DNA from 3 places in the Mesorhizobium sp. WSM4832 genome. Region 3 is predicted to be linked to each of the others. Evidence: predicted binding sites of a transcription regulator. Region 3 holds the regulator's gene; each other region holds the start of a gene.
The links. The regulator LexA, encoded in region 3, represses DNA repair genes until DNA is damaged. The targets are predictions, from matches to a motif close to TGTTCNNNNTGTGTTCNG.

Region 1: the regulator LexA is predicted to act here: its motif matches at 1,530-1,547, upstream of AC0L2L_RS11900 (sel1 repeat family protein).
Region 2: the regulator LexA is predicted to act here: its motif matches at 2,061-2,078, upstream of AC0L2L_RS32530 (ATP-dependent helicase).

Annotation. Positions count from the first base shown of each region.
Region 1 is NZ_JBVVQH010000007.1:26,881-31,048, reverse strand. Features, by position in the region: gene AC0L2L_RS11925 (AMP nucleosidase) at 1-194, opposite strand, end outside; gene AC0L2L_RS11920 (hypothetical protein) at 321-515, opposite strand; gene AC0L2L_RS11915 (hypothetical protein) at 581-715, opposite strand; gene AC0L2L_RS11910 (DUF2147 domain-containing protein) at 902-1,243, opposite strand; gene AC0L2L_RS11905 (hypothetical protein) at 1,257-1,502, opposite strand; gene AC0L2L_RS11900 (sel1 repeat family protein) at 1,681-1,947, shown strand; gene AC0L2L_RS11895 (ABC transporter substrate-binding protein) at 2,320-3,441, shown strand; gene AC0L2L_RS11890 (acetyl/propionyl/methylcrotonyl-CoA carboxylase subunit alpha) at 3,492-4,168, opposite strand, start outside.
Region 2 is NZ_JBVVQH010000037.1:6,935-11,102, forward strand. Features, by position in the region: gene AC0L2L_RS32530 (ATP-dependent helicase) at 1-2,020, opposite strand, end outside; gene AC0L2L_RS32535 (glucose/quinate/shikimate family membrane-bound PQQ-dependent dehydrogenase) at 2,303-4,168, shown strand, end outside.
Region 3 is NZ_JBVVQH010000003.1:235,051-239,218, forward strand. Features, by position in the region: gene AC0L2L_RS06380 (ComEC/Rec2 family competence protein) at 1-2,178, shown strand, start outside; gene lexA (transcriptional repressor LexA) at 2,182-2,916, opposite strand; gene kynU (kynureninase) at 3,369-4,168, shown strand, end outside.

The sequences.
Region 1 (4,168 bases), on a different contig from region 3:
ACCTGGCTGAACGAGGTCGTGGTGACGCCGATCTGCGGATAGAAGGCCCGGTAGCGCTTGCTCTCGTCGCCGCCGGCGGCAAGTGCTGCGAAGGAATCGCGCAGGAATTTGGTATTGCGGTCGTAGAGCGTCTGCAGCGCCGCGACGGCCCTTTTGGCGTCGTTAAAGCTCTGCTTGCCGAAAGGCTCCGGCATGACGACCGATTCGATGGCTTGGGGGTAGATTCGCTTTTCCATGTCTCAATATAGAGACTCAGGAGAGCGCTTGGGAGGGGGAGACGGGCTCGAAGAGGCGCGAGTCGTCGTTTTTCTGGCGCCGTGTTATCCGCGCTGCAGGCTGATCAGCAACACGAAGCCTAGGCTGGTGTTCCTGTGCGGCGGCGCCTCGATCCTGTTGCCAGTGTCGGCGCGCATCATCGGCACGGCCAGCACGGGGACGGCGAGCAGCATCAGGATGAGCATCGCCCGCGGCAGCAGCCGGAGGATCTTGGTTGCGTTGTCGGCGATGCGATTCATTTTGGTGGTGCCCCGTTTCCAGCTTGGTCGATTTTCAGTTTGGTCGTTTCAGCGCTTGAATTGGTTCATGAAGCCGAGAACACAGGCGCCGGCCGTTCCCACGAGCGGGCGGGGTGGCCGGCCTCCGCCACCAGGATGGCGAAGAGCATGCCGAACAGGCACATCAGCAGGCAGACGATGGTGAAGCGACGGGCAAGCATTTCTCTCTCCTTCAATGCGGGAGAAAATGCCGGAATGCCTCTGAACCGGTTCTGAGACCGGTATTCATCTGCGGTTCAAATTGATTGACGAGGTCTTCAACACACGCCGATGGCCCGGCGGAGCGCTGCCGCTGCAAACGAAAACGGGGCCGCTCGGGCCCCGTTTCGGATAGTCTGGAATTGCGATCAGAGCTTGTGCCAGGTCTGGCTTTTGCAGATCAGGCCGCCGAGCACGCAGCCGCTCATCTTGAGCGAGGTGCCCGACAGCGTCGCCTTGCCGGAATAGGTCTTGTCATTTGCCGGGTCGGTGATGCTGCCGGCGTACTTGTTGTCGCCGGCCGCTTTCAGTGAGCCGATAGTCTTGCCGGCATATTTGCCGCTCTTGAGCGTGATCGAGAAAGAATCGCTGCCGCCGATCGCCGCGGTGTCGCCGGCCTGGGTCTTCCAATTGCCTTCGATCGGGTCGGCCCATGCAGCGCCCGCCATGATCAAGGTGGCCGCCAGGGCCAAGCTCATCTTTCGAAACATCTTGTCCACCTCCCTATGGGGTTGCGGCGGGCTCCGGTCCGCCTTCCTGCCCCTTACGCAAAGGTAAAGCTAATCCAGCTCCCGCCAAAACAAAAGCGGTGCCGCCACGGAAGGTCGCATGGATTTTCGCGCTCGCCATTGTCCGGAATGAACGAAGTTCGAAAAATGCTTCGGTTTCCGTGGTTAGCGAAGTCTTGATTCCGGTCTCGGCAATTTTCATCGAATTTGATGCAAAATGGCGCAAACGCTGGATTCCCATGCTTAACGAATTTTGGCGTTTACCTCTTGTTTTAGCTTTGTTTTCCTCAAATTAAGCACGCCATTTAACGACGGATTCAAGGCCAGCCGTCATCCTCGAAAGCATCGAAAGAGCGGCCCACCCCAAGGGACACCAAGGGAAAAGGAGGCAGCTCTCGGGAGCCAGACAGGGGATTGAAATGGCACGTTTTGAAATGCTTGAAGACGGCTTCGGCGCCATGGGGGCAACTGCCCAGGCCGACATTCTTTTCGAACTGGGCATGATGTATGCGACCGGCCGCGATTGCGAGACCGACGTCGTTGCCGCCCACAAATGGTTCAACATCGCCGCCATCAAGGGCTCGGCCCGCGCCGCCGAACTGCGCTCGGAACTGTCGGCCACCATGTCGAAAGTTGAGATCGCCACGGCGCTGCGCGAAGCCCGCGAATGGATGACGATGCACTGATCTTGAGCGTGCAACGCTCAGACGTCCATTAGGACAAGGCCGCGAAAAGACGGCCGGCTCAAAAAACCAAGAACGCGGCAGGCCAACGGGTCAAAGTCGCGCTACAAAAACAGGGAAGCGAGCGGGTTTTAGGCGCGGGGGCGTCTAGGAAACTCGACTGCAAAAGCCGCGACTGACCGAAACAAGGTCGGCGCGGCTTTTTGCATTACGCACGGTAATCACGCGGCGTGTGGCCCAAGAAATCCTCACCGGAATGAACCAAAACCTTCCGCATTGTCCTCTCGACAGTTTCAGCGAAGGGTGAAATTGTCCCGGCTCTGTGGAAGAAGCGCGGCCAGGTCGCCGCGCGCAAGTGGAGGAGTTCTTATAGTCATGAAAAAATTGGGTATTTTGAGCGCGGCCGCACTTGGCCTGATGTTGAGTGCCCCGGTTGCCTTCGCCGACGACATCACCATTTCGGTGGTCGGCCCGATGACCGGCCAGCTCGCCACCATCGGTGACCAGTTCAAGCAGGGCGCGCAGGCCGCCGCCGACGCCATCAACGCGGCCGGCGGTGTCAACGGCTCCCAGGTCAAGCTCGACATCGAGGACGACCAGTGCGACCCGAAGCAGGCTGTCTCGGTGGCCAACCGCATCGTCGCCAACGGCGTCAAGTTCGTCGACGGCCATGCCTGCTCGGGCTCGAGCATTCCGGCCTCGGCCGTCTATGCCGAGGCCGGCACGCTGATGATGAGCCCGGCCTCGTCCAACCCGGTGCTGACCGACGCCGCCGCCAAATCCGGCTGGCCGACCATCATGCGTCTCTACACGCGTGACGACGCGCAGGGCGCTTTCATCGGCCCGTGGATCGCCAAGAAATACGCCGGCAAGAACGTCGTCGTTCTGCACGACAAGAGCGCCTACGGCCAGGGCGTTGCCGATGCCGTGAAGGCGACCATGAATGCCGGCGGCCTCAAGGAGGTCGACTATGAAGGCATCAATGCCGGCGAGAAGGACTATTCGGCCCTCGTCACCAAGCTGAAGGAACTGAAGGCCGACGTCGTCTATTTCGGCGGCTACCATCCGGAGGCCGGCTTGATCCTGCGCCAGGCGGCTGAGCAGAACGTCAAGTTCCAGCTGATCATGCCGGACTCGATCGCCTCGCCGGAATTCTGGCAGGTCGCCGGCCCGGCCGGTGAAGGCACCTTGTTCGTCTTCCCGTCGGATCCGCAGTCGAAGCCCGAAGCGAAGGATGCGGTCGCCAAGATCAAGGCCGGCGGCTTCACGCCGGAAGGCTTCACGCTGTTTTCCTATGCCGTGATCCAGGCGGTCGCCGAAGGCGTCAAGCGCGCCGGCACGGATGATCCGGCCAAGGTTGCCGAGGCGCTGAAGAACGGCAAGCCGTTCAGCACCGTGGTCGGCGACGTCACCTTCGACGAGAAGGGCGACCTGAAGAACGCCAGCTACGACATCAACCAGTGGCATGACGGCAAATACGCGCCGATCCAGCAGTAATCGGTCCTGAAATCGAGGAAATGGCCGGGCTCGTCCCGGCCATTTTTCTTTCAGACCTGCCCGTCCTCGACAAAGCGCACCAGCACCGTGCCATCGCTGACCTGCGCGCCTTCTGTCGCGATCTCGGCGATCACCCCGTCATGCGGGGCGGCGATCATGTGCTCCATCTTCATCGCCTCGAGGATCAAAAGCGGCTGGCCCTTGATCACGGCATCGCCCGCCGCGGCGCGCACCAGCTTGACCAGCCCCGGCATCGGGGCGCGCAGGCTGCCCGAGGCGGCTCCTGCCTCGTCCGCCCTGGCCAGCGGATCAGGCACCGTGAACGTGTAGCCCACCGCGCCTTCGAAGACGGTGACGTGACCGGGCCAGCGTGCCGTGTGCGGCATGGTCCTCAGGTCGTGCGTGTTCACCGCGTCATGCGGCGCCTCCAGCGCCACCTGGAAGCGGCCGTCCGGCCGCGCCGAAACCCGCGCCAGGATGTTCTCCTCGCCATGGCGCAGCCGGATGCGGCGCGACAGTGTGTGGAAATGCGCATACCCTGAAAGCGCGGACCACGGATCGGCGGCCGGACCGGGCGCGCCGGCATCCGTCGCGGCCAGTGCCGCCGCGGCGATTATCTCATCGCTCGGTGCGGGAATGGCTGTGAGCGCCTCCTGATGCCTGCCGATCAGCCCGGTATCGACATTGCCTGCCGCGAAATCGGCGTCGGTCGCGAGCGCCGCCAGGA
Region 2 (4,168 bases), on a different contig from region 3:
CCTCCAGGCCCGAGCGGCCGCCTTCGTCGAGCGCGCGCTGGTGCGGAAAGAGGCCTTCCTCCCAGCCGGGTAGGAAGACGGTTTCGAATTCGAGTCCCTTGGCGGAATGCAGCGTCATGATCGAGACGGCGTCTTGCCCGGCATTCTGCTCGGCATCCATGACCAGCGCCACATGTTCGAGGAAGGAGCGCAGCGACTCGTATTCCTCCATCGAGCGGATCAGCTCCTTGAGGTTTTCCAACCGTCCGGGCGCTTCGGCAGAGCGGTCGTTCTTCCACATGTCGGTGTAACCGCTCTCTTCCAGGATGGTCTCGGCGAGCTCGGTATGCGGTGTCGTTTCCAGCGCCTTCTGCCAGCGCTCGAAATTGGCGGCGACCTCGCGCAAGGCGGCGCGCGGCTTCGGTTTCAGCTCGTCGCTTTCGGCTAGCGTGGCGGCTGCCTCCAGCATCGGAATGCGCATGGCCCGCGCCGTGTCGTGGATCTGGCGGATGGTGGCTTCGCCCAGGCCGCGCTTCGGGGTGTTGACGATGCGCTCGAAGGCAAGATCGTCGCCGCTGTTGGCGACGACGCGGAAGAAGGCCAGCGCGTCGCGGATTTCCAGGCGCTCGTAGAAGCGCGGGCCGCCGATGACGCGGTAATTCAGGCCGAGCGTGATGAAGCGGTCTTCGAAGGCGCGCATCTGGAAGGACGCACGCACCAGGATCGCCATGTCGTTGAGGTTGTGCCGATTCCCTTGTTTGTCGGGGCGCTGATAGGCCTCGATGACGTCGCCGACGGCTCTCGCTTCTTCCTCCGAGTCCCAGGCGGCATGGACAAGCACCTTGTCGTCCTCGGGATCGTTGCGGTCGGTGAACAGCGTCTTGCCGAAGCGGCCTTCATTGTGGGCGATAAGGTGAGAAGCGGCACCGAGAATATGCGCGGTGGAGCGGTAATTGCGCTCCAGGCGAATGATGGTGGCGCCCGGGAAATCCTTGTCGAAGCGCAGGATGTTGTCGACCTCGGCGCCGCGCCAGCCATAGATCGACTGGTCGTCGTCGCCGACGCAGCAGATGTTGACTTTGTTTTCGCTCACGGCCGCGCGCTCGCTCCGCTCGCTGGCCTCCGCGGGGGCGGCCTGACCGGCCGACGCCCGGTCGGGCTTGCGGCCTTCGGTCGGGTAGGCACTCGCGGAGCGTCCCGCACTGGGCCGCTGCGCCAAGAGCCGCAGCCACATGTACTGCGCGGTGTTGGTGTCCTGGTACTCGTCGACCAGGATGTATTTGAAGCGCCTGTGGTATTCCTTCAGCACGTCCGGATAGGCGCGGAAGATGCGGATGGGATGACAGAGCAAGTCGCCGAAATCGCAGGAATTCAGGGTCTGCAGCCGTTCCTGATAGGCCTTGTAGAGCTGGCGGCCCTTGCCGTTGCCGAAGCTGCGCGCGTCGCCTTCGGCAATCTCGTCGGGCCCGAGGCCCTTGTTCTTCCAGCTGTCGATCATCTGCGCGAAGGTCTTGGCCGGCCAGCGCTTGTCGTCCAGCCCCTCGGCCTGGATCAGCTGCTTGATCAGCCGCACCACGTCGTCGGTGTCGAGGATGGTGAAATCCGATTTCAGCCCGGCAAGCTCGGCGTGGCGGCGAAGCAGCTTGACGCCGATCGAGTGGAAGGTGCCGAGCCACGGCATGCCCTCGACATTGCCTTCGCCGATCAGGATGCCGATGCGCTGCTTCATCTCGCGCGCGGCCTTGTTGGTGAAGGTGACGGCGAGGATCTGCGAGGGGAAGGCCCTGCCGGTGGCAAGGATGTGGGCGATGCGGGTGGTGAGCACCCGCGTCTTGCCGGTGCCGGCGCCGGCCAGCACCAGAACCGGGCCTTCGGTGGTTTCGACAGCGAGCCGCTGCTCCGGGTTCAGGCCCTTCAGATAATCGGGCGCGCTGTGCTGGCCGCTGCGCGCCGCCATGGCGCGCGCAGCTATGCCGGACGGGGCCGCGGGCCGCGCATTCGGTTCATCGAAAAAAGGCATGTCCTCGGAAAAGCCCGACATCTCCCCCGAATGTAGTGATTCGGCAGCGAAAGACCAGAACTGTCTACGTTTTGTTCTAGTTTCGCGTGTCTGGCTTCAACTTGACAGCCGGAGCGGGTGAGGGAAAGCTGCCGGCAGGGCAGGGACGGCATGACGTCTCTAAAGCCGCTCCGGAGCGGTTCATCGTTTCACGGAAACGCCGAACCGCTCCATCTTTTTGTTCTAACGCAATTCCGGACGGAAAACCGCTTCACACTTTTCCTGGAATTGCTGGAAGCGCGCAACAGTCGAAGGAGCACCGTCTTGGCTGTCACCATCACCTCCCTCGTCCTCTTCCTCATCGGCCTGGTTCTCGGCGGAGGCGGCATCTGGCTCGCCGTGCTGGGCGGCAGTTGGTATTACCTGGTCGCCGGCCTGGTCTTGCTGGTCACGGCCTGGCTGCTTTTCAGGCGCAGGTCGACATCGCTGTGGCTCTATGCCTTGTTCGTGCTCGCGACTTTGTGCTGGGCGGTCTGGGAAATCGGTTTCGACTGGTGGCAACTCGGTCCGCGCGGCGGCGTCATCGTGCTCATCGCCTTGTGGCTGCTGACGCCATGGGCAAGGCGAGGTCTGAGAGGGCCGGACGGGCGCGCGCCGCTGATCCTGGCCGTGCTCGCCTCGCTCGCGGTCGCCTTCTATTCGATGACGGCCGATCCCAAGGATATCGGCGGCACGCTAGGCACGGAAAAGGCGGCGACGGCGGCAAATCTCGGCGGCGACGTGCCCGCCGGCGAATGGCACTTCTACGGCCGCACGCCTTTCGGCCAGCGCTATTCGCCGCTCGACCAGATCACGCCCGACAATGTCGCCAAATTGCAACCGGCCTGGACCTACCGCACCGGCGATATCAAAGGCCCCGACGATATCGGCGAGACGACCTATCAGGTGACGCCGCTGAAGATCGGCGATGCGCTGTTCATCTGCACGCCGCATAATTTCGCCATCGCCATCGATGCGGCGACAGGCAAGGAGAAATGGCGATACGACCCGAAGGTCAAGCTCGACCCCGACCGCCAGCACCAGACGTGCCGCGGCGTGTCCTACTATGCCGACGCCAAGATCGCCGCCGGACAGCCTTGCGCCGGGCGCGTCTACCTGCCGACCTCGGATGCGCGGCTGATCGCGCTCGACGCCGCGAACGGGCAGGTGTGCCCGTCCTTTGCCGAGGGCGGCACGCTGAACCTGATGGCCAACATGCCCTATCCGAAGTCGGGCTATTACTATTCGACGTCGGCACCGCTGATCATTGGCGGCAAGATCATCGTTGGCGGCGCGGTCAACGACAATTATTCGACCGAAGAGCCGTCCGGTGTCATCCGCGCCTATGACGCTGGCACCGGCGCGCTGTTGTGGAACTGGGATTCCGGCAATCCGGATGTGACGACGCCGCTGCCCGCCGGGCAGAATTACACCCACAACTCACCCAACATGTGGTCGACGGCGAGCGCCGACGAGAAGCTCGGGCTGCTCTATCTGCCGCTCGGCAACCAGACGCCGGACCAGCTCGGCATGGGCCGCAGCGCCAATGTCGAGAAATTCTCGTCCTCGATCACCGCGCTAGACCTCAACACCGGGCAATTGCGCTGGGTGCGGCAGACCGTGCATCACGATTTGTGGGACATGGACGTGCCGGCTCAGCCGACGCTGGTCGACATCACCACGGCGAGCGGCGTCGTGCCGGCGCTGGTCGGGCCGACCAAGCAGGGCGATCTCTACGTGCTCGACCGGCGTACGGGCGAGCCGATCATCCCGGTCAAGGAAGTGCCGGCGCCAGGCGGCGCGATCGAGGGCGATCATGCCTCACCGACGCAGCCGAGCTCCGATCTTTCGTTCAATCCGAAGCCGCTGACCGGCGCCGATATGTGGGGCATCACCATGTTCGACCAGCTGGCGTGCCGGATCGAGCTGAAGAAGCTGCGCTATGAGGGACGCTACACGCCGCCGTCGCTGCAGGGCTCGCTGATCTATCCCGGCAATTTCGGCGTCTTCAACTGGGGCGGCGTCGCGGTCGACCCGGTGCGGCAGGTGATGTTCGGCATGCCGACCTACCTCGCCTTCACGTCCAAGCTCATCCCGCGCGCGGACGTGCCGGCGCCGGGCGACAACACCAAGGGCAGCGAGCAGGGGCTG
Region 3 (4,168 bases):
CCGGTGTTCCTGGCCGCGGGCGTCATCTACTACTTCTCGCTGAGCACCGAGCCCGATCTCTACAGGCCGCTTGCTGCGGTGGCTCTGATGGCTGTCTGCGCGGCGATCTCGCGTTCCCGGCAGAGAACGCACCTTGTCTTCATGGCAACCCTTTTGTGTGCCCTGGGCTTTCTCGCGGCCAAGGTGGAGACCTGGCGGATGGCGACGCCGATGCTGGGGTCCGAAATCCAGACGCGGCTGACGGGCCGCCTTGTCACCGCCGAGGCGATGGCCAATGGCCGTGTCCGACTGACCATCGATCTCATGTCCACGGCACATCCGACGCTGCGCTATGCGCCGGCTCGCGTCAGGTTGTCGGCGCGCAAGATCCCGCCCGACATGACAGCGGGGTCGATGCTGACCGGCTACGCCAAGCTGCTGCCGGCGACGGGCCCGGTCCGGCCTGACAGCTACGACTTTTCCTTCGACAGCTATTTCACCGGCATCGGCGGCAGCGGCTTTTTCCTGGGCGATCCAAAGCTGATTGCGCCGACCTCGATTGCGCCAACAGGGGCGCCGTTCGGCGCGCGCATCGCATCGGCCATAGAAAACGCGCGTGAAGGGATCGCCGACCACATCAGGGATACCATCGGCGGTTCCGAAAGTGAGATTGCAGCAGCACTGATCGTCGGCGTGCGCGCCGGCATTCCGGAAGAAATCAACGAGTCGATGCGACGCACCGGTATCTATCACATCATCTCGATCTCCGGCCTGCACATGGCGCTGGTCGCCGGCACGATCATGGTCCTGCTGCGCGGCGCCTTCGCGCTGTTTCCGGATTTCTCGTCGCGCCGGCCGGTGAAGAAATATGCCGCTGGAATCGCGCTTATCTCGATCGCCGCTTACCTGGTGATCTCCGGCATCGTGGTGGCGGCCGAGCGAAGTTTTATCATGCTGGCGGTCATGCTGGTCGCCGTGCTCTTCGACCGCACGGCGCTGACGATGCGCAACCTGGCGATCTCGGCCATCGCCGTCATCCTGGTCTCGCCGCACGAGGTGGTCGGTCCGAGCTTCCAGATGTCTTTTGCCGCCACAGCGGCGCTCGTCGGTGCCTATGCCGGCTTCGCCGACTATCGCGCCGGCAAAACGACCGCGCCGCCGGTAAAGCGTTCGTTCCTCGGGTTCATATCGCGGAAACTGGCGGTTGGAGTGGGCGCCGCCGCCATAACATCGCTCATCGCGGGCAGCGCGACATTGCTGTTCGCGATCTGGCACTTCCAGCGGGTGTCACCGCTCAGCCTGCTGGCCAATCTGGCGGTCATGCCGATCGTCTCGCTGGTTGTCATGCCGTTCGCCGTGTTGAGCGCGCTGGCGATGCCCTTCGGCTTCGACGGTCCTTTTCTCTATGTGATGGGCAAGGGCCTGACGGCGATGATCGCCATTTCAGCGTGGATTTCCGAGCGCTCACCGGTCGATGCCGTCGGGTTGATCTCGATCCAGTCGGTGCTGCTGGCGACGATCGCGCTGGTCATCGCTACCATGGCCACCACCTGGCTCAGATTGGCAGCCATGCCGTTCGCGCTCGCTGCCCTGATGGTCATCCCGCATGTCCGAACGCCGGACGTGCTTATCTCGGAGGATGCGCATCTGGTGGCAATGCCGATCGGCGCCGGCGAGCTCGCCGTCAACCGCGCACGCTCCAATGAGTTCACCACGGACAATTGGAAGCGGGCGCTGAAGGCCGAAGCAATTGTGCCGCCGGAGACATTTTCCAAAGACGCTCTCGACATCGCCGATCCCGTCGACCTGCCGCCTGGCTCGCCCTTCTACTGCACAGGCGACCTGTGCATCGGCCGGCATCCTTCCGGGGCGATCGTCGCACTAGTCGAAAACCGCGACAGCGCCCGTCCGGCCTGCGGCTTTGCCGACCTCATCGTCATCAACGACGCCACAGCCTACAATCCCTGCCGCGATCCGCGTGTGCTTGTCGTCACCAAGCGCCAGCTGGCGCGTGACGGCAGTGCGGCCGTCTTCTTCGACCCGCAATCGGCAACCGCGCGTCCAAACGTTCGCTACGCGGTCGAGAAGCCATACCGGCCCTGGCACGAGCAACGCAAATACACCCGCGAGGCGAGGGGCCTGCCGCCTTACAAAAAACCCGAGAGGACGGAAGCGAAGTCTTCGCCACCAGCCCAATAGATTTCAGTAGCGGCGGATAAGCCCGACGAGCTTGCCTTGGACCTTGACCCGGTCGGGCCCAAAGATGCGGGTCTCGTAGGCCGGATTGGCGGCCTCGAGCGCGATCGAGGCGCCCTTGCGGCGGAAGCGCTTGAGCGTCGCTTCCTCGTCGTCGACCAGCGCCACCACGATCTCGCCCGGGCTTGCCGTGTTGGCATTGCGGATGATGACGGTGTCGCCGTCGAAGATGCCGGCCTCGATCATCGAGTCGCCCTTGACCTCCAACGCATAATGCTCGCCGCCCATGATCATATCCGGCGGCACGGTGATCGAATGCGTCTGGTGCTGGATTGCGTCTATCGGCACGCCGGCGGCGATGCGGCCCATCACCGGAATCGATACGGCCGAAACAGCGTCGTCGTCATTGCTGGGCATCGGCGTACGCGAGGTGGTTGCCGGCTTGAGCTGACGGCCGAGATTGCCTTGGCCGCCCTGGATGACGCTCGGCGAAAACTTCCTCGCGGCATTCAGGCCAGGCGCGATCGAGTCGGGCAGCCGCAGCACTTCAAGCGCGCGCGCCCGGTTTGGCAGCCGGCGAATGAAGCCGCGTTCCTCCAGCGCCGTAATCAGCCGATGGATACCAGACTTCGAGGCAAGGTCGAGCGCCTCCTTCATCTCGTCGAAAGATGGAGGAATCCCGCTCTCCTTCAGACGTTCATGGATGAACATCAGGAGTTCATGTTGTTTGCGCGTCAGCATTGGCGGCCCCCATGGGTTCTCAAACCAGAATCAGAAAAACAAACCCAGAACAAACACTATCTGTTCCAGTTGTGTTCCGCAACCGTTTAAAGTTTAATGAATTTGTTAAGGTTGCCGAAACAATGTTGCATCCAGTGGCGGCGTGGCCGCCGCGCGCCGGGCGGCGGTATTGATTCCGCTCGATTTTGCGGCCCATCCTTAAGCTGGAACAAGAGGCGGCACCATCACGAAAGTGCCGGGTGGGGTCGCGCCGGCTCCTCGTTGCGCGTTCTGCACCGTGAACGAAACGAACCCAAAATGCCAACCTGGCGATGATTCCGGTCCCTGGTCTTCGCCGTCTATGGACCAGCTAACATAGGACGAAAGGTTCTTGCCCTGGCGCCGGCGGTGGTGAGACAACCGCCCTTGGCCGGCCGTGAGCGGCGCCGGGTCGAAATGGAGGCGGTGGCACAATGATGGGAATTCCCGATCTCGCTGACGTCGAGGCGATGGATGCCGCGGATCCGCTGCGCGCCATGCGCGGTCGCTTCGTCTTGCCTGAGGGCGTTATATACCTCGACGGCAATTCTCTGGGCGCTGCTTCGATCAACGTCTTCAGCGAGATCGAGACGGCCACGAAGCAGGAATGGGCGCGAGACCTCATCCGCGCCTGGAACACCGCTGGTTGGTTCGACATGCCTGTGGAGCTCGGCGACCGGCTCGGGCGTCTGATCGGCGCCGCGCCGGGCCAGAGCGTGGTGTGCGACACGACCTCGATCAACATCTACAAGGTCCTGCATGCGGCACTCGCAATGCGTCCCGAGCGCTCGGTGATCGTTGCCGAGGGCGACAGCTTCCCGACCGACCTCTACATGGCCGAAGGGGTGGCCTCGACGCGGCCCGGCACGGTGCTGCGGCTCGAAGGTGTCGATGCCGCGACGATCGAGGAACTGGTCGACGATCGTGTCGCAGTCATCCTGGTAAACCACGTCAACTACAAGTCCGGCCGGCTGCGCGACATGGCGGCGCTGACGCGCAAGGCCCATGAGGCCGGTGCGCTGATTGTCTGGGATCTCTGCCACACGGCCGGTGCCCTGCCGGTGGATCTCGACGGCTCGAATGCCGATTTCGCCATAGGCTGCACGTACAAATATCTTAATGGCGGACCGGGAGCGCCGGCCTTCATCTACGCCGCGAACCGCCACCATGGCGACATTCGCCAGCCGCTCAGTGGCTGGTGGGGCCATGCCAGGCCGTTCGCGTTCGAGCAGGG